Regions from separate parts of the Streptomyces sp. NPDC007088 genome, predicted to be linked through region 3. Evidence: riboswitches for the same ligand, from Rfam matches in the RefSeq annotation. Region 3 holds a riboswitch; each other region holds the start of a gene.

Region 1 (6,302 bases), on a different contig from region 3:
GCCCGGCCGCGAGCGAGTGCGCGACCAGGACGTGCAGGCACTTCACGCGCTCCGGCATACCGCCCGCGCTCGGGAAGCCGGTCAGCTCCTCGATCTCGTCGCGGCGCCTGAGGTAGTCCTCGTGCGCGGCGCGGTAGGCGTCCGCGAGCTCCGGGTCACGGCCGAGGCGCTCGGTCATCTCGCGCATCACGCCGTTCGCCTCCAGCGTGCCGATCGCGGAGGCCGCGCGCGGGCACGTCAGGTAGTACAGCGTGGGGAACGGGGTGCCGTCGGGCAGCCGGGGCGCCGTCTCCACGACGTCCGGGAGCCCGCAGGGGCAGCGGTGCGCGATGGTGCGCAGCCCGCGCGGCGGACGGCCGAGCTGCTGCTTGAAGGCGGCGACATCGGCCTCGGTCGGCTCGGCGGGCGCGGTGGGCGGCGGGGGCGTGTCCATGCGGGGCTTTCTCTCGTACGTGCGACGGCGGGGGCCTGGCGGGCGGGGCCGGCTCGGTGCCGTCCCGTTCCCCCAGTATCGCCGCAGGGCGGCGGCGCGCCGTCCCCGGGCGGTTCAGCGGTCCGAGGCGTCCGCGCGGTCGATTCCGGTGAGCAGGTTCGCGTACCAGGCGCGGTGCGAGACGGCGCCGCCGGGCTGCGGGCCCTGGAGCGCGGCGCCCCGGACCAGCGCGGTGTAGCCGGTCTCGCCGGGCAGCACGTAGTGGAGGCGTTCGCGGATGCGCTGGCGGGCGTAGGCGGGGTCCTCCCAGCGGGCCTTCTCGTCGCGCAGCCGCTCCACGTTCGCGCGGTGCTCGCGCAGTTGCTCGCGCATGTCGGCGATCTCGTTGCGCTGCGAGACGTACTGGCGCATCGGGTAGGCGAGCGCGACGACCAGCGTGCACAGGACGAGGACGAGGAGGGCGGCGCGCCCGGTCAGCCGGGAGCGGCGGGCCTGGCGGCGGGACTGGGAGCGGTAGACGCGCGCGGCGGTCTGCTCGCCGAGTGCCCGCAGCCGGGTGGCCGTGGAGAACCGGTCCCGGTGGTCCCTCGCTGGCATCGTGCCTCCCCGTGCACCCGTGAAACGCGCGGACGTCCTGAACACGCGTACGTCCCCGCACACGGTACGGGACCGGGTGCGGGGACGTACGGAGGCCGTGCGCCCCGGGGCGGGCCGTCAGCCGGGTGCCGACGGACATCGCGCGGGCGCGGGGGCCCGGGGGCTCAGCCCTTGAAGCGCGGGAACGCGGAGCGGCCCGCGTACACGGCGGCGTCGTCGAGGATCTCCTCGATGCGCAGGAGCTGGTTGTACTTGGCGACGCGGTCGGTGCGGGCCGGGGCGCCGGACTTGATCTGGCCGCAGTTCACGGCGACGGCGAGGTCGGCGATCGTGACGTCCTCGGTCTCGCCGGAGCGGTGCGACATCATGCACTTGAAGCCGTTGCGCTGGGCCAGCTCCACGGCGTCCAGGGTCTCGGTCAGCGAGCCGATCTGGTTGACCTTGACGAGCAGGGCGTTCGCGGAGCCCTCCTCGATACCGCGCGCCAGACGCTCCGGGTTGGTGACGAACAGGTCGTCACCGACGAGCTGGACCTTGTCGCCGAGCTTGTCGGTGATGGTCTTCCAGCCGGCCCAGTCGTCCTCGTACAGCGGGTCCTCGATGGACACGAGCGGGTACGCGGAGACGAGCTCCTCGTAGTACTCGGTCATCTCGGCGGCCGAACGCTCCTTGCCCTCGAACAGGTACTTGCCGTCCTTGTAGAACTCGGAGGCGGCGACGTCCAGGGCGAGCGCGATGTCGCGGCCGGGCACGTAGCCGGCTTCCTTGATCGCTTCGAGGATGAGGTCGAGGGCGGCGCGGTTGGACTCCAGGCTCGGGGCGAAGCCGCCCTCGTCGCCGAGGCCCGTGGACAGCCCGCGCTGCTTCAGGACCTTCTTGAGGGTGTGGTAGACCTCGGAGCCCCAGCGGACGGCCTCGGAGAAGGACTCGGCGCCGATCGGCGCGATCATGAACTCCTGGATGTCCACGTTGGAGTCGGCGTGCGAGCCGCCGTTCAGGATGTTCATCATCGGCACCGGGAGCAGGTGCGCGTTGGGGCCGCCCAGGTAGCGGAAGAGCGGCAGGTCGCTGGCCTCGGAGGCGGCGTGCGCGACGGCGAGGGAGACGCCGAGGATGGCGTTGGCGCCGAGCGAGGACTTGTCCGGGGTGGCGTCCAGGTCGAACATCGCCTGGTCGATCAGCCGCTGCTCGGTGGCGTCGTAGCCCACCAGCTCCGGGCCGATCTGCTCGATGACGGCCAGCACGGCCTTCTCGACGCCCTTGCCGCCGTAGCGGTTCGCGTCTCCGTCACGCAGTTCGAGGGCCTCGAAGGCCCCGGTGGAGGCGCCGGAGGGCACGGCAGCGCGGCCCGTGCTCCCGTCGTCGAGGCCGACCTCGACCTCGACCGTGGGGTTGCCTCGGGAGTCCAGGATTTCCCGGGCTACGACGACGTCGATGGACGGCACGAGCATCTCCTTCGTGGGATGTGAAGCAGGAAGTGCGGGGTGCGTGAGCACCTTGCGACATGAGCCTAACCGGCTCGGGACCCGAGGCCCCCCGAAGCCCGCCCGCTAAGACGAAACGACCGGACGCAAGGGACATCGGGCGCATATCCGGCGCGTCGCCGCCGGGGCGGGTGAGCATCTGAGCCGTCCGCCGTGACACATGAGCCCGCCGTTGAGCGGGGCGGCGCACGGACGAGCCGGGCGGCCGGAACGGACCCCGCCCCGGCACGCGCGGGGGACGCGGGCCGGGGCGGGGCGGCCCCGAGGGGCCGGGTGGCCCTGTGGGGCCGGGGCCCTGGGGGTGGGCCGGGGAGCGGCGGGCGCGGGGCCCGCCGGCCGGGTCAGCTCAGGTGGAGCTGCTGGCCCGGGTAGATCAGGTCGGCGTTCTTGACGATGTCGTCGTTGAGCTGGAACAGCTTGGACCAGCCGCCGGAGACGTGGTGCTTCTGCGCGATCTCGCTCAGCGTGTCGCCGGTGACGACCTTGTACTCGCCGTCGCCCTTGGGGACGATCTTGCCGGTGTCGGTCGTGACCGTGCCGGTCGTGGACTTGGGCGCGGCCTTCGGGGCGGGCTTCGGCGCGGCCTTGGGCTGCGGGGCCGCCTGGCGCTGCTGGCCGCGCGAGGCGGCCTGGCCGTCGGTGTGCTGCGGGGCGGCCTGCTGGGACTGCTGGCCGGAGGAGGAGCCGCCGGTGCTGACGCCCGGGTCCACACCGTCGTTGGTGAGGCCGCCGGCGCCGGCGCAGGACCAGGCGCCCGGTCCCTGCATGGCGAGGAGCTTCTCGGCGGTGGCTATCTGCTGGCCCTTGGTGGCCAGGTCGGCGCGCGGGGCGTACTGGGTGCCGCCGGCGGCGGCCCAGGAGGACTGGTTGAACTGGAGGCCACCGTAGTAACCGTTGCCGGTGTTGATGGACCAGTTGCCGCCGGACTCGCACTGGGCGACCTTGTCCCAGGTCGAGACGGAGGCGGCGGAGGCGGTGCCTGAGGCCATCAGCGGGACGGCGATGGCGGCGCCGGTGACACCCGCGAGGGCGACGACCCGGGTGGCCCTGGAAGAACGACGGTGCTTGTTGCCCTTGCTGGAAAACAGCATGAAGAGGTCTCCTCACCGACGCCTACGAGGTGAGCTGTCGGGTTCGGGCCCGTGAGTTGCCCGGCCGTGCGACCTTGCGCACGACTTCACCCCGAGCCCCGCGCACCGCCCGGATCTCTCCGGACGGCACGCGGGGCGCAAACCTTGGGTCCCCCGCTCCTGCCTTCGGCGCTCGACGCGACGACTGTCCCGCACGGTCGCCGGCAGGATTCGGCGTGACGGCCATGGGGGCTCCCGGTGGGGAGCGGAGACGACGTTAAGCAAGAAACAACCGGAACTTCAAAGACGATCAGGGCTGTTGAGACTCATGTCTCACTTGCCCTCAACCGGACAAAGGGGCTCGAACCCTGACACCCTCTTGTCCGGTTATTGACCCGAATCCACACCAAGATCCAGGCTCTGGCCAGGGAGGATGAGGTCGGGGTCGGCCCCGACGACCTTCTTGTTCTCCTCGTACAGCGCGGTCCAGCCCTCGGGGAGCTCGTGGGCGTCCGCGATGGCCCAGAGACTGTCGCCCGAACGCACCGTGTACGTCTTGTCCTTGGTGGCGCCGTTCGCCGACCTCTGCCCGTTTTCTCCCCGCGAGGCGTGGAGTTCGCCGGCCGGGGAACGGTCCACTCCGGCGGCGGCCGGGTCCTGGGTGTCCGCGTCGCCCGGCTCCCGGTCCGTCGCGTCGCCGGAGACGGGCGACGCGCCGTCCTCCTCCTCGCGCGAGGAGGGCTCGCCGGAGGGGCTTTGGGTGTCCTTCTTGGCGTGGCGGCCGGAGGGCTTGCCGGAGGCGTCGCCCCCTTCCTCCTTCGCGGAGGGGGAGGCACTTGACTCGGCGTCCGGTGCGGACGTTTCGTCCGAGGTGCCCGGCTTGGCGTGCTTCGAGGTCTTCTCGGGCGACTTCGGCACCTCGGCGCTCTCGTCACCCTTGGCGTCCTTGGCGCCCTTGTCCTCCTTGTCGGACTTCTCCGCTTCGGGGGACTCGTCGGTCTTGCCGGACTCCGCCTTCTTCGCGGGGTCCCCGGAGTCCGAGGGCTGCGCGGAGGGCGAGGCGGGGACGGTCGAGGTGTCGCCGACACCCGCGCCCGCCGCGTCGTCGGTGCCGCCGTCCTCACGGGTCAGGCCCGCTCCGACAGCGCAACCGGGCCAGGCGGACGGGCCCTGGGCGGCGAGGATGCGCTGACCGACGAGGATCTGCTGGGCGCGCGTGGCCATGTCGGCGCGCGGGGCGAGGTCGAGACCGCCGTTCGCCTCCCACTCGTCGTCGGAGAGCTGGAGGCCGCCGTAGTAGCCGTTGCCGCTGTCGGCGCTCCACGAGCCGCCGGTCTCGCATTCGACGAGGCGGTCCCAAGGGCCCTGGTCCGCGCTGGCGCCGGTCGCGCCGAGCAGCGGGATGGCGATGGCCGAGCCGGTCACTCCTGCCGCGACGACAAGGGCCGGGGCCTGGCGGGGGCGTCGGTGACGGCCGTTCCCGGAGAGCATGCGGTTGCCTTTCGCGTGACAGCTGGATCGGACGTGAACGTAGCCGGATTCGAATGCCTGTCACAAGTCGATGCAGCCCTGATCACACGAACATCACATTTTTGACGTCGGTTCAGGTCGCACGAGCTGCCACATCACGGGTAAGTGGGGTATTACGCGCCGCCGTCCGGGGCAGGAGTGACGGGAGTGAAGCGGACGGGCAGGGTGCGCAGCCCCCGCATGATGAGGCCGCCGCGCCAGCGCAGCTCCTCGGGTTCGGCGTCCAGCGCGAGGTCCGGAAGGCGGGTCAGCAGCCGCTCCAGCGCGGTCCGCCCTTCGAGGCGGGCCAGCGGCGCGCCGAGGCAGTAGTGGATGCCGTGGCCGTAACCGAGGTGCTGGTTGTCGCGGCGCGCGAGGTCGAGCGTGTCGGGCGCGGTGAAGCGCTCCGGGTCGCGGTCGGCCGCCGCGAGCACCACGAGTACGGGGTCCCCGGGCGCGATGTCCTGCTCGCCGACGCGCAGTGGCGCGGTCGCGTACCGCCAGGTGGCCAGTTCCACCGGGCCGTCCCAGCGCAGCAGTTCCTCGACGCCGGTCGCGAGCAGTCCCCGGTCCCCGGCGGCCAGGGACGCCTGGAGGCGGGCGCGTTCCTCCGGGTGCCCGAGCAGGGCCAGTACGCCGTTCCCCACGAGGTTCACGGTCGTCTCGAAGCCGGCGAACAGGAGGATGAAGGCCATCGCGGCGGCCTCGTTCTCCGTCAGGTGCTCCCCGTCGTCGGAGGCGCGGACGAGGTCGGAGATGAGGTCGTCGCCGGGGTCGAGGCGTTTGCGGTGGATGAGTTCGGCGAGGTAGCCGCGCATCTTCCTGACGGCCCGGCCCACTCCCCCGCGCGGTCCGCCGCCGTGCCGGATCATCATGCCCGCCCAGTCGCGGAAGTCGTCCTGGTCCTCGCGCGGGACGCCGAGCAGGTCGCAGATGGCGTAGATGGGGAGCGGGAAGGCGAACTCGTGGATGAGGTCCGCCTCCCCCCTCTCCGCGAACCCGTCGACGAGGGCGTCGGTCAGTTCGCGTACCCGAGGCTCGAAAGCGGCGACCCGGCGCGGGGTGAACGCCTTCGACACGAGGCGGCGCAGCCGGGTGTGGTCGGGCGGGTCGATGTTGAGCAGGTGCGTCATGAGTTCGGCCTTGCGCTCGCCCGGGATGCCGGTCTTGCCCTTGGCGTGGGCGGACTCGGCGTGGTGCGCCGGGTTC
Region 2 (6,302 bases), on a different contig from region 3:
CCGCGGCGGGGGGGGGGGGGCCCGCGGGCCCCCCCCCCCCCCCCCCCGGCGTCTCCCGTGCGGCGGCAGAACGTTTTCCGTAAGAATTCGGTCGCAGAGGGACACCACCTCGGACGAGAAGTCCGGAAAACGCGCAGGGGTCGCCGGGAGCCCTTCGCATTCGGCCCCGGAATTACGGGCACGACAAAGAGACCCCCGCATTACCCACCTTTGTATACGGCGCAATTGTTAATGTCGGCCGCCCACCGTGTTTACGGCATGTTGCGAAGACCTCACACGCTCCGTGCCGCGCAGCCGGTGAGCCTGCCGGGCCCGTTCACCGTGCTGCGCGGTCAGCGTCCTGGCCCGCTCGGCGTCCCCGCGGGCCACCGCGTCGACGATCGCGCCGTGCTCGGCCCAGGACTCCTGCGGCCGCGCCGGGGAGTCGACGGTCCACATCCAGACGATCTTGTGCCGTAGCTGGGTCAGCAGCGTGGTGAGCGCCTCACTGCCGGAGGACTGCACGAGGGTCTCGTGGAACCAGCCGCCCAGGGACCGCAGGTCCTCGTCCTGGCCGCGCCGGGCCCGCTCCTGGCCGAGTCTGACCAGCCCGCGCAGCACCTTGAGGTGGGCGTCGGTGCGGCGCTGGGCGGCGCGGGCCGCGCACAGCGGTTCCAGCAGCAGCCGCATCTCCAGCAGGTCGACGGCCTCCTGCTCGGAGGGCTCGGCCACGTGCGCGCCCGCGTGCCTGCGCGTCACGACGAACCCCTCGGCCTCCAGGGTGCGCAGCGACTCCCGCACCGGGACGCGCGAGACGCCGTACCGGCGGGCGAGCAATTCCTCGGTGAGCCGGCTGCCGCGCTCGTACACACCGGAGACGATGTCGTCCCGGATGGCGGTGCATACCGAGTGCGCCGGAATGCTCATGGACCGACCTCCGCTTTAATCCCCGCGAAACGCCGTCGATTGACGCCCGTTCAGTGACTCTATTAGAACAGGCGTGAATTTCCGATGGGAGACGGCATTCCATGGATATCTTTTGGCCGGAAAGCCACCCCGCACACGCGCAAGGCCCCCGGGGTGACCGGGGGCCTTGCGGGCAAGCGGAGCGGCGCGAGGGGACGCCGCGTCTCAGACGTGGACGCCGTGGGCGCGGAGGTAGGCGACGGGGTCCATGTCGGAGCCGTAGTCGGGGCCGGTACGGGCCTCGAAGTGCAGATGCGGCCCGGTCGAGTTGCCCGTCGAGCCGGAGATCGCGATCTGCTGTCCGGCGCTGACGCTCTGCCCGACGGAGACGGTCGCGGAGGTCAGGTGCCCGTACTGGGTGTAGGTGCCGTCCTGCATGCGCAGGACGACCTCGTTGCCGTAGGCGCCGCCCCAGTCGACCGCGACGACGGTGCCCGCGCCCACGGCGTGCACGCTGGTGCCGCTCGCCGCGTGGAAGTCGATACCGGTGTGGCTGCCGGAGGCCCACAGCGAGCTGCCGGCCTGGTAGCCGGTGGACACGTACGAGCCGTCGACCGGGGCGACGAAGGCGTTGAGGCGCTCACGCTCGGCGGCACGGGCGGCGCGTTCCTTGGCCTCCCGCTCCCGCTTGGCCTTGGCCTCGGCCTTGCGCTTGGCCTCCTCGGCGTCCTTCTTGGCCTGCGCGGCCGCTTTCTCCTGGGCCTCGGCCTGTTCGGCGGCGGCGTGCTGGAGGGCGGCCTGGGTGGCGATCTCCTCGGCGAGACTGTCGTCGAGGGTGATCGCCCGGGTCAGCCCGGTGTCGTGGACGGCGGGGGCCTCGGCGGCGAAAGCGGAGGCGGCGAGACCGCCGACGACGCCGGTCGTGGTGAGCGCGGCGACCGAGGCGGCGCGGGCACCGGCCCTGCTCCCGCGGCTGGGACGACGGTGCTTGCCGGAGGGGCGCGTGAACGCCATGGAGTGGATGGTCCTTTCCTTCCCTCTCGCCTACCGGGTTAGCTGACGGGTTCGGAGCAGGAAGGTCTCCTACGGCCACCGCCGGGCGGTGGCCGATTCACCCCAGTGGAACCTGGGTCCCCGGCTCCCTCGGCTCGCGCCTCGGGACTCGGCGATGACTGCCCGGTGCCGCTGGTGCGACGGGTGCCTGACGAACAGCCGGACCGACGCTAAACGGGACATCAGGGCCGCAACAAACGGAACCGGTGGTTTGTAGCGCACGCCACAGCACAGACAGGGCGTCATGCGGCATTCGGGACATGGGGGCAGGAGGCGGCGGAAGAGCCTCCGGCACAGGACGAAAGGGAACGCCCGCGCCGGACGGAGTGTCACGGACACGGCGGGGCCCCGGCGCCCTCCCTCTCCGGGAAGGACACCGGGGCCCTGAGTCCGCGTCAGCGGACCGCGTCGTGCCGGGCGGGCCTCAGCCCTCGACGACGGTGACCTCGCCGATACCGAGGGCGCGGACCGGTTCGGCGATCTGCGCGGCGTCCCCGACCAGGACCGTCACGAGGTGGTCGACCGGGAAGGCGCTGACCACGGCGGCGGTGGCCTCGACGGTGCCGGTCTCGGCCAGCCGGCGGTACAGCTGGGCCTGGAAGTCGTCGGGCAGTTGCTGCTCCACCTGATCGGCGAGGGTGCCCGCGACGGCGGCGGCCGTCTCGTACTTGAGCGGGGCGACGCCCACGAGGTTCTGCTCGGCGGTCTCCCGCTCGGCGTCGGTCAGCCCCTCCGCGGCGAGCACCCGCAGGACGTTCCACAGGTCCTCCAGCGCGGGGCCGGTGGACTCGGTGTCCACCGAGCCGCTGATGGCGAGCATCGCGGCGCCGGGCGCGACCGGGCTGCCCGCGGCCGGAGCGGCCGAGCGCAGCACCTGGCCGAAGGCGCGCACCCCGTAGGTGTACCCCTTCTCCTCGCGCAGGACCCGGTCCAGACGCGAGGTCAGGGTGCCGCCCAGGCAGTAGGTGCCGAGGACCTGCGCGGGCCAGACCCGGTCGTGCCGGTCGGCGCCGATCCGGCCGATGAGCAGCTGGGTCTGCACGGAGCCGGGACGGTCGACGATGTAGACGCGGCCGGTGTCGTCGGCGGTGATCGGCGGCACGGGCAGGGGCTCGGCGGTGTTCCCGGTCCACGCGCCGAGGGTCTCGGCGAGCAGGGCGTCGAGGTCCACACCCGTGAGGTCGCCGACCACGACGGCGGTCGAGGTGGCCGGGCGGACATGCCGTTCGTACAGCGCGCGGACGGCCGAGGAGTCGATCGCGGCGACCGTCTCCTCGGTGCCCTGGCGGGGGCGGGACATCCGGCTGTCGGCGGGGAAGAGCCGCTTCGACAGCTCCTTCGCCGCGCGCCGCGCCGGGTTCGCCGCCTCGTGCGGGATCTCGTCGAGACGGTTGGCCACGAGCCGCTCGATCTCGGCGTCGGCGAAGGCCGGGGAGCGCAGGGCGTCGGCGAGCAGGCCGAGCGCCTTGGGCAGCCGGGAGACCGGGACCTCCAGCGAGATGCGGACGCCGGGGTGGTCGGCGTGGGCGTCGAGGGTCGCCCCGCAGCGCTCCAGTTCGGCCGCGTACTCCTCGGCGGAGTGCTTGTCGGTGCCCTCGGTGAAGGCGCGGGCCATGATGGTGGCGACCCCGTCGAGACCGGCCGGCTCGGCGTCCAGCGGGGCGTCGAGCAGGACCTCCACGGCGACGATCTGCTGTCCGGGGCGGTCGCAGCGCAGCACGGTGAGCCCGTTGGGCAGGGTGCCGCGCTCGGGTGCGGGGAAGGCCCAGGGCTTCGCGGTGCCGGGCTGGGGCCGCGGGTGGAACTCCATGGTGCTCTGTACGGCGTCGCTCACTTCTGTGCCGCCTCCTCGTCCTGGTCGGTGTCCGCGGCTTCGTCCCGCGCGGCGGGGTCGCCCTCGGGGGCGGTGGGCTCGTAGACGAGGACGGCGCGGTTGTCGGGCCGCAGGCGGGCCGCGGCGATCTCGCGGACCTCGTCGGCGGTGATGTCGAGGACCCGCCCGACGGCGGTCAGCGCGAGCTGCGGGTCGCCGAACAGGACGGCGTAGCGGCACAGTTCGTCGGCGCGGCCGGCCACGGTGCCGAGCCGGTCGAGCCACTCGCGCTCCAGCTGGGCCTGGGCGCGCTCCATCTCCTCGGCGGTCGGGCCCTCCGCGGCGAAGCGGGCCAGCTCCTCGTCGACGGCCGCCTCGATCGTGGGGATCTCGACCTCGGCGGAGGTCTTGACGTCGAGCCAGCCCAGCGAGGGGGCGCCGGCCAGCCGCAGCATGCCGAACCCGGCGGCGACGGCCGAACGGTCGCGGCGCACCAGGCGGTTGTAGAGCCGCGAGGACTCACCGCCGCCGAGCACGGTGAGCGCGACGTCGGCGGCGTCGGCGGCGCGGCCGCCGTCCTCGGGCAGGCGGTAGGCCGCCATGAGGGCACGGGCGGGCACCTCCTCGCGGACGACCTCGCGCAGTTCCCGGCCGATCACCTCGGGCAGCGAGCCGTCCCGCGGGGGCTGCTTGCCGTCGTGGGAGGGGATGGAACCGAAGTACTTCTCGACCCAGGCCAGCGTCTGCTCGGGGTCGATGTCGCCGACGACGGAGAGGACCGCGTTGTTCGGCGCGTAGTACGTGCGGAAGAAGGCGCGGGCGTCCTCCAGGGTCGCGGCGTCCAGGTCGGCCATCGAGCCGATGGGGGTGTGGTGGTAGGGGTGGCCCTCGGGGTAGGAGAGCGCGGTGAGCTTCTCGAAGGCGGTGCCGTAGGGCACGTTGTCGTACCGCTGACGGCGCTCGTTCTTCACGACCGCCCGCTGGTTGTCCAGGGACTCCAGGTCGAGCGCGGTGAGCAGGGAGCCCATGCGGTCGGCCTCGAGCCACAGGGCCAGTTCCAGCTGGTTGGAGGGCATCGTCTCGAAGTAGTTGGTGCGCTCGAAGCTCGTCGTGCCGTTCAGGGAGCCGCCGGCGCCCTGGACGAGTTCGAAGTGCCCGTTGCCCTTGACCTGGGCGGAGCCCTGGAACATGAGGTGCTCGAAGAGGTGGGCGAGGCCGGTGCGGCCCTTCACCTCGTGGCGCGAGCCCACGTCGTACCAGAGGCAGACCGCGGCGACCGGGGTCAGATGGTCCTCGGAGAGCACCACCCGCAGGCCGTTGGCCAACCGGTGCTCGGTCGCTGTGAGGCCGCCGGAGCCGGCCCGGTCGGTGGCCGTGTGACCCATGGGCATGTACGTCCCTTCGCTCACCGGACCCCCCGCCGGCTGTCGCGCGCCGCCGGCGGGGGCGACCGGTGATGTCCGTCGGTGGTTGTCCGTCGATTCGTGCTGTCACTGTATGCAACCGCACGGACTTCTGGCGAAGTTCCCCTCGGTCCGGCGGACTCGCGCCGTGCGCGGGCACCCGCCGGCGGCCTCCCGGGCACCCCTCGCGGGGCCTCGTGGCGGGCCGCGTCGGACGGGTCGAGGTCGGGCTTGTCGGTACGGCGGTCCACAATGGTCCGCGTCAGAAGCAGACGATGCCGTGATCCACACGCGAAGGAGCCGCAGCAGCGATGGCCCGCCGCAGCACGAAATCCCCGTCTCGGGGCACCTCCCGGGCTGACGAAGGCGATTTCGAGGAGAAGATCCTCGACATCGACGTCGTCGACGAGATGCAGGCCTCCTACCTGGAGTACGCGTACTCCGTCATCTACTCCCGGGCCCTCCCCGACGCGCGGGACGGCATGAAGCCCGTGCAGCGCCGCATCGTCTACCAGATGAACGAGATGGGCCTGCGCCCCGACCGGGGCCACGTCAAGTGCGCCCGCGTCGTCGGCGAGGTCATGGGCAAGCTCCACCCGCACGGCGACGCCTCGATCTACGACGCGCTGGTGCGCATGGCGCAGCCCTTCTCGATGCGCGTCCCGCTGGTCGACGGCCACGGCAACTTCGGCTCGCTGGGCAACGACGACCCGCCCGCCGCGATGCGGTACACCGAGGCCAGGATGGCCGACGCGGCCTCCCTGATGACGGAGTCCATCGACGAGGACACCGTCGACTTCGCCGCGAACTACGACGGGCAGGAGCAGGAGCCCCTGACCCTCCCGGCCGCCTACCCGAACCTGCTGGTCAACGGCGCCTCGGGGATCGCGGTCGGCATGGCCACCAACATGGCCCCGCACAACCTGGCGGAGGTCGTCGCGGCGGCCCGCCACCTCATCAGGCACCCGGGCGCCGACCTGGAGACACTGATGAAGTTCGTCCCGGGCCCCGATCTGCCCACCGGGGGGCGCATCGTGGGCCTCGCGGGCGTACGGGACGCGTACGCGACGGGGCGCGGCAGCTTCAAGACCAGGGCGACCGTGGCGATCGAGAACGTCACCGCGCGCCGCAAGGGTCTGGTGGTGACG
Region 3 (6,302 bases):
ATGACAACCGGCACGAGTGACACCACCGAGGCGCAGACCGGCCCCGGACAACGGGAACCCGGGCGCTCCGGCTTCGACCTCGGCGCGCTGCTGGCCGAGCGCGGCCGGGAGCGGTACGAGCTGCACACCAAGCACCTCAACCACCAGCTGCCCCGGATGCTGCACACCATCGGCTTCGACCGGGTCTACGAGCGGGCCGAGGGCGCGTACTTCTGGGACGCGGAGGGCAACGACTACCTCGACATGCTGGCCGGCTTCGGCGTCATGGGCCTGGGCCGGCACCACCCCGTGGTCCGGCAGGCCCTGCACGACGTCCTCGACGCGCAGCTCGCCGACCTCACCCGTTTCGACTGCCAGCCGCTGCCCGGACTGCTCGCCGAGAAGCTGCTCGCCCACAGCCCGCACCTGGACCGTGTCTTCTTCGGCAACAGCGGCACCGAGGCGGTCGAGACGGCGCTGAAGTTCGCCCGGTTCGCGACCGGCAGGAAGCGCGTCCTGTACTGCGCGCACGCCTTCCACGGGCTGACCACCGGCTCCCTCTCGGTCAACGGCGAGAAGGGATTCCGTGAGGGTTTCGCCCCGCTGCTGCCCGACACGGCCGTCCCGATCGGCGACCTGAAGGCGCTGGAGAAGGAGCTGAAGAAGGGCGACGTGGCCGGGCTCATCATCGAGCCCATCCAGGGCAAGGGCGTCCACGACACCCCGCCCGGCTACCTGCGGGCCGCCCAGGATCTCCTGCACAAGCACAAGGCGCTGCTCATCGCCGACGAGGTGCAGACCGGTCTGGGACGCACCGGCGACTTCTACGCCTACCAGCACGAGGAGGGGGTCGAACCCGACCTCGTGTGCGTCGCGAAGTCCCTGTCCGGCGGCTACGTCCCGGTCAGCGCGACCCTCGGCAAGGACTGGATCTTCAAGAAGGTCTACTCCTCGATGGACCGGGTGCTCGTGCACTCGGCGAGCTTCGGGGCCAACGCGCAGGCCATGGCCGCCGGGCTCGCGGTGCTCTCCGTCATGGAGGACGAGAACATCGTCGCCCACGCCCGGCGCACCGGCGACTACCTGAGAAACCGCCTGAGCGAGCTGATCCCGCGCTACGAGCTGCTGGCCGACGTCCGGGGACGCGGGCTCATGATCGGCATCGAGTTCGGCCGGCCCGAGTCCCTCAAACTGCGCAGCCGCTGGGCCATGCTCCAGGCCGCCCGCAAGGGGCTGTTCGCGCAGATGGTCGTCGTACCGCTGCTCCAGAAGCACCGCATCCTGACCCAGGTCTCCGGCGACCACCTCGAAGTCATCAAGCTGATCCCGCCGCTCGTCGTGGGGGAGAAGGAGGCCGACCGCTTCGTGGACGCCTTCACCGCCGTCATGGACGACGCGCACAACGGTGGACTGATGTGGGACTTCGGGAGGACCCTGGTGAAGCAGGCGGTCGCCAACCGATGACGGGGACGGAGCCCGCGGTCATCGGGCGCTGAGCCGGTCGCGAGCGGTCCGGCGCCACGGACTTTTGCCTCCCGGGCAAAAAAATTGCCCGGGAGGCATTTTCCTGGCTCAATCAGAGGTATGAGTCCTGCCATCCCCGGCGGACGGGACCTCCCCGACCCGCCGGACCAGCACACCGACGAGTCCGCGGCCGACGGCGTCCCCCTCGCGCTGTCCGCGGCCGTCGCCCCGCAGCTGCGGGAACTGCGCCGCCGCGCCGGGCTCACCCTGGAGGCCGCGGCCAAGGCCGCCGGACTCTCCCCGGCGCACCTCTCCCGGTTGGAGACCGGCCGCCGCCAGCCCTCCCTGCCGATGCTGCTCGCCCTGGCCCGTACCTACGGTACGACCGTTTCGGAACTGCTCGGCGAGCACACCGAGGGACGCGAGGCCGTCGTCCGGGCCGCCGCGATGGAGCCGACCGCCGCGGGCGGCTGGACCTACTGGCAGGCCGGCGGCCCGGGACGCGGGATGCAGGCGCTGCGCGTCCACGTCCCCCACGGCAGCCAGGGCGATATCGTCCGCGTCCACCCCGGCGAGGAGTGGCTGTACGTCCTCACCGGCCGGCTCAGGCTTCGGCTCGGCGACAGCACCCACCTGCTGGACCCGGGCGACAGCGCGCACTTCGACTCCCTCACCCCGCACCGGATCGCCGCCGTGGACCAGGGCGGCGCCGGGCTGCTCTTCGTCCACACCCTCATGCAGAGCCCGCTCGGCGCGCTCTGCCTCGGTGACGTACGCCCAGGAGGCGCATGATGTCCCGTCCCGCACCCGAATCCGTACCCGAGACCACCACTCCCGCCGCCCCCACGCCCGAAAGCGGCCCCGCCCCCGAGGCGCAGGCGGCCCCGGCCGGTGAGGAGGACACCCCGCGCGGGGTGCGCCGGTTCGTGGAGGACAAGATCCCGCGCGGCCTCGCCATCAGGCTGTTCGTCTACATCGTCGCGGGCCACGGACTCGCCGCGTTCCTGTTCCTCCTGTTCGAGCTGGGCGCCAAGAACCAGTGAGCCCCCGGCGCCCCGGGCCGGTCACTCGACCAGTCGCGCCCGCAGCCCCTCCCGCAGCTCCGGGGTGAGCCCGAGCACCTCGCCGAAGTACCGCTCGGGCCCGCCCCACACCGTGTCGACGGCCTCCAGAGCCGCCCGCAGGTACTCCACCCGCGCCTCGAACAACGGGTTGAGCAGCTCCATCACCTCGGGCGCCGTCGCCTCCGGGGAGTCGCTGCCGCGCCGGACGCGGTAGCGGCGGTGTGGGGCGTTCGACTCCAGGTAGTCCGCCTCGATCGCCTCCCGCTCGACGCCCACCGCGAGCAGCGTGAGGGCTATCGAGGTGCCCGCGCGGTCCTTCCCGGCCGCGCAGTGCATCAGGGCGGGCAGGCTGTCCGTCGCCATCGCGCGCAGCAGGCGCCCGTACTCCGCGGTCCGCTCCTCGACCAGCTGCCGGTAGGTGGCCTTCATCCGCGCCTCCGCCCGGCCCTCACCGAGCAGCTCCCGCAACTGCTCCAGCTCCCCGTGCCGCACCATCCGCCAGAACTCCGCGCCGTCCGCCGGGTCGTTGAGCGGCAGGCGCACGTTGCGCACCCCGGGCAGCTCGACGTCCGGGCCCTCCAGCGCCTGGTCCGCCGCGTTGCGGAAGTCGAAGACGGTGTGCAGGCCGAGCGAGGAGAGGAAGCTCACGTCCTCGGCGCTCGCGTGCGCGAGGTGACCGCTGCGGTAGAGCCGACCCGGGCGCACCCGCCCGCCGTCCACCGTGGGCAGCCCGCCCACGTCCCGGAAGTTGCGTACGGCGGCCAGCTCGGGCTCGGCCTGCGGCACCTGCTGCGTCACGGGGATTCCCTTTCCGGTGGGCCGCCGGCGCGGCTCGCCGGCACGGCGAGCCCGACCCTACGACACACCCGTACGCCCCCGACAGGACTTCGTACGGCCGCGAGGGCCGAGGTGAGCAGCGTCATAACCGTGACGGTCCGTACCCGCCGCCCCTTTCCGCCGATGCCGAATCGGTCCGGCGCATACGGGAAATCGAAGATCGGAATTCCACGGAGCGTGACGGAATTCCGGTCAATGGATCAAGAAAAGGGACACGGACGGGAAAAGAGTGGCTTGTCGGGCGAGTTCTCGCTCCTTTACGGTCACCCTCAGTCCGGCCGGAACGCCCAATCCTGCCGCCGCCCGGACTCCCGCTCCACTCACACCCGTACCGGCAGGAACGGGGGACCCACAGGCACCACCGCCGCCCGGTCCACCGGACGGCTAGGGGTGAAGCCGCGTCCACGCGGCCGGGCAGCTCCAGCCCGAACCCGACAGCTCACCTCGTAGGCGACGGAGAAAGAACACACCCATGCCCGCACAGGGTAAGAACCGCCGTTCGCTGTCCCGCCGCCTCGCGCTGATCGGCACCACCGGTGCCGCCGCGGTGGTGCTCCCGCTGACCGCCGCGGCCGGCGCGCACGCCGCCGCTCCCGAGGCCGCCCCGCAGAAGGCCGCCACCACCTACACCGTGATGAAGGGCGACACCCTGGCCAAGATCGCCAGGACGCACCACGTCGACGGCGGCTGGAAGAAGCTCTTCGAGATCAACAAGAAGGCCGTCGGCGCCGACCCGGGCGTCATCAAGCCGGGCCTCAAGCTCTCCCTGAAGGCCGCCGCGGCGGCACCCGCCGTGCAGTCCGCCCCCGCGGACTCCGGCTGGACCGCGCCCGTCGTCGGCGTCAAGGGCGGCGGCTACGGCAACTCCGGCAGCCTGTGGTCGCACGGCCACACCGGCGCCGACTTCCCCGTCCCCACCGGCACCTCGGTCAAGGCCGTCTCCAACGGCACCGTCGTCGCCGCCGGGGACGGCGGGGCCTACGGCAACCAGATCGTCATCAAGCACGGCGACGGCCACTACTCGCAGTACGGTCACCTCTCCTCGATCGGCGTGTCCGTCGGGCAGACCGTGACCGAGGGCCAGCAGATCGGCCTGTCCGGCGCCACCGGCAACGTGACCGGCCCGCACCTGCACTTCGAGGTCCGCACCGGCCCGGACTACGGCTCCGACATCGACCCGCTGGCCTTCCTCGCCCAGCACGGCGTCAACGCCTGATCCGTCCCTCCAGGACCGCACCGGCCCGCCCGCCCCGCGCCCCGCGCGGGGCGGGCGGGCCGAGGCGCACCCCGGGCGTTGCGCGCCCACGTCGCGGTGGCGACGGAAAAGCGACGACGACCCGTTCTCCGCCCCCCGTCACACCAGGCCCGCCCTATTCCTCAATTGGGCGAGATTTGACCGGTGGTCTTTCTCACCCCCCGTCAACCCCTGCCTACGGTGGCGTAGGTCACTCGGCCAGGTGAATGATGCCGAGGTGGCACAAGAATCGAGGTTCCCCCGTAGCAGCGCCCTTTCGGGAGAGGGCACCATCGCGTCGTACGCGGCCGTCGGCGACAGCTTCACCGAGGGCGTCGGCGATCCCGGCCCCGGCGGTGTCCTGGTCGGCTGGGCCGACCGGCTCGCCGTCCAGCTCGCCGACCGGCTCCCCGAACACGACTTCCGCTACGCCAACCTCGCGGTACGCGGCAAACTCCTCGACCAGATCGTCCGCGACCAAGTGCCCCGCGCCAAGGAACTCGCGCCCGACCTCGTCACCTTCGTCGCCGGCGGCAACGACATCCTGCGCCCCGGAAGCGACCCCGACGACGTCGCGGCCCGCTTCGAGAGCGCCGTCGCCGACCTGACCTCCGCCGTCGGCACCGTCCTCGTCGCGACCGGCTTCGACACCCGCGACACCCCGGTGCTGCGCCGGCTGCGCGGGAAGATCGCCACGTACAACGCCCATGTGCGCGCCGTCGCCGACCGCCACGGCTGCCCGGTCCTCGACCTGTGGTCGCTGCGCTCGGTGCGCGACCGCCGGGCCTGGGACACCGACCGGCTCCACCTCGGGCCCGAGGGACACACCCGGGTCGCCCTGCGCGCCGCCCAGGTCCTCGGCCTCGACGTACCCGCCGACCCGGAACAGCCCTGGCCGCCGCTGCCCCCGCGCGGCACCCTGGAGCACCGCCGCGACGACATCACCTGGGCACGCGACCACCTCGTCCCGTGGATCGGCCGCCGGCTGCGCGGAGAGTCCTCCGGTGACCACGCGCACGCCAAGCGCCCCGACCTGCTGCCCCTGTAGCGCCGCGCACCCGGTCCGACGCCCCGGGCCCCCGGCCCGTCCGGTCGGCCCGGCCCGCCGGGCGGCCCGCCCCGGGCCCCGCACATAATGGGTAGCCCACCGAGACGACGGGCAGCCCGCCCCGAGACCTTGAGGAGGCGCCGTGACCGACGCCCGTTCCCTGCGCTCCGAACTGCGCTCGCTGCGGCCCCTCGCCTTCGGCGCGGACGCCACCGGTGCCAGGCTGGAACGCATCCGGCGATCCCCGCACTTCGACCAGGCCCGCGGCGTCTTCCGCAACCCCGAAGGGCCGAAGGCCCCGCCGCCCGGCTCGCGCCTGGAGTTCCTCCAGAACTACTTCCGCAAGGACCAGCGCGCCCTGCGCGCCCCCGAGGGCACCCTCCCCGTCCACCCCACCACCCTCGCGGACCTCACGCGCGAGCCCGCCCCGGGGCTGCGCGTCACCTGGATGGGGCACTCCAGCGTCCTCGTCGAGATCGACGGCGCCCGCGTCCTGTTCGACCCGGTGTGGGGCGAGCGCTGCTCCCCGTTCTCCTTCGCCGGCCCCAAGCGGCTGCACCCCGCCCCGGTGGGGCTGGAGGCGCTCGGTCCCGTCGACGCGGTCGTCATCTCGCACGACCACTACGACCACCTCGACCTGCCCTCCGTGCGGCGCCTCGCCCGCACCGGCACCCTC

Evidence for each region. A riboswitch is a leader RNA that binds a small molecule or an ion and turns the genes downstream of it on or off. The one in region 3 is predicted to bind cyclic di-AMP.
Region 1: another riboswitch for cyclic di-AMP. It lies ahead of ACFYMP_RS07685 (transglycosylase family protein); the one in region 3 lies ahead of ACFYMP_RS20810 (peptidoglycan DD-metalloendopeptidase family protein).
Region 2: another riboswitch for cyclic di-AMP. It lies ahead of ACFYMP_RS02695 (M23 family metallopeptidase); the one in region 3 lies ahead of ACFYMP_RS20810 (peptidoglycan DD-metalloendopeptidase family protein).

The regions. Positions count from the first base shown of each region.
Region 1 covers NZ_JBIAFO010000003.1:458,342-464,643, reverse strand. The annotation lists gene ACFYMP_RS07700 (DUF501 domain-containing protein) at 1-433, opposite strand, end outside; gene ACFYMP_RS07695 (septum formation initiator family protein) at 548-1,030, opposite strand; gene eno (phosphopyruvate hydratase) at 1,195-2,481, opposite strand; gene ACFYMP_RS07685 (transglycosylase family protein) at 2,856-3,605, opposite strand; cyclic di-AMP (ydaO/yuaA leader) riboswitch at 3,610-3,786, opposite strand; gene ACFYMP_RS07680 (transglycosylase family protein) at 3,972-5,075, opposite strand; gene ACFYMP_RS07675 (cytochrome P450) at 5,228-6,302, opposite strand, start outside.
Region 2 covers NZ_JBIAFO010000001.1:609,796-616,097, forward strand. The annotation lists gene ACFYMP_RS02690 (GntR family transcriptional regulator) at 229-906, opposite strand; gene ACFYMP_RS02695 (M23 family metallopeptidase) at 1,111-1,899, opposite strand; cyclic di-AMP (ydaO/yuaA leader) riboswitch at 1,912-2,063, opposite strand; gene ACFYMP_RS02700 (M16 family metallopeptidase) at 2,363-3,748, opposite strand; gene ACFYMP_RS02705 (M16 family metallopeptidase) at 3,769-5,136, opposite strand; gene ACFYMP_RS02710 (DNA topoisomerase (ATP-hydrolyzing) subunit A) at 5,466-6,302, shown strand, end outside.
Region 3 covers NZ_JBIAFO010000012.1:188,633-194,934, reverse strand. The annotation lists gene ACFYMP_RS20830 (aspartate aminotransferase family protein) at 1-1,443, shown strand; gene dxs (1-deoxy-D-xylulose-5-phosphate synthase) at 1-4, shown strand, start outside; gene ACFYMP_RS20825 (helix-turn-helix domain-containing protein) at 1,564-2,235, shown strand; gene ACFYMP_RS20820 (DUF6126 family protein) at 2,235-2,486, shown strand; gene ACFYMP_RS20815 (tyrosine-protein phosphatase) at 2,508-3,305, opposite strand; cyclic di-AMP (ydaO/yuaA leader) riboswitch at 3,658-3,812, shown strand; gene ACFYMP_RS20810 (peptidoglycan DD-metalloendopeptidase family protein) at 3,817-4,560, shown strand; gene ACFYMP_RS20805 (SGNH/GDSL hydrolase family protein) at 4,817-5,626, shown strand; gene ACFYMP_RS20800 (MBL fold metallo-hydrolase) at 5,769-6,302, shown strand, end outside.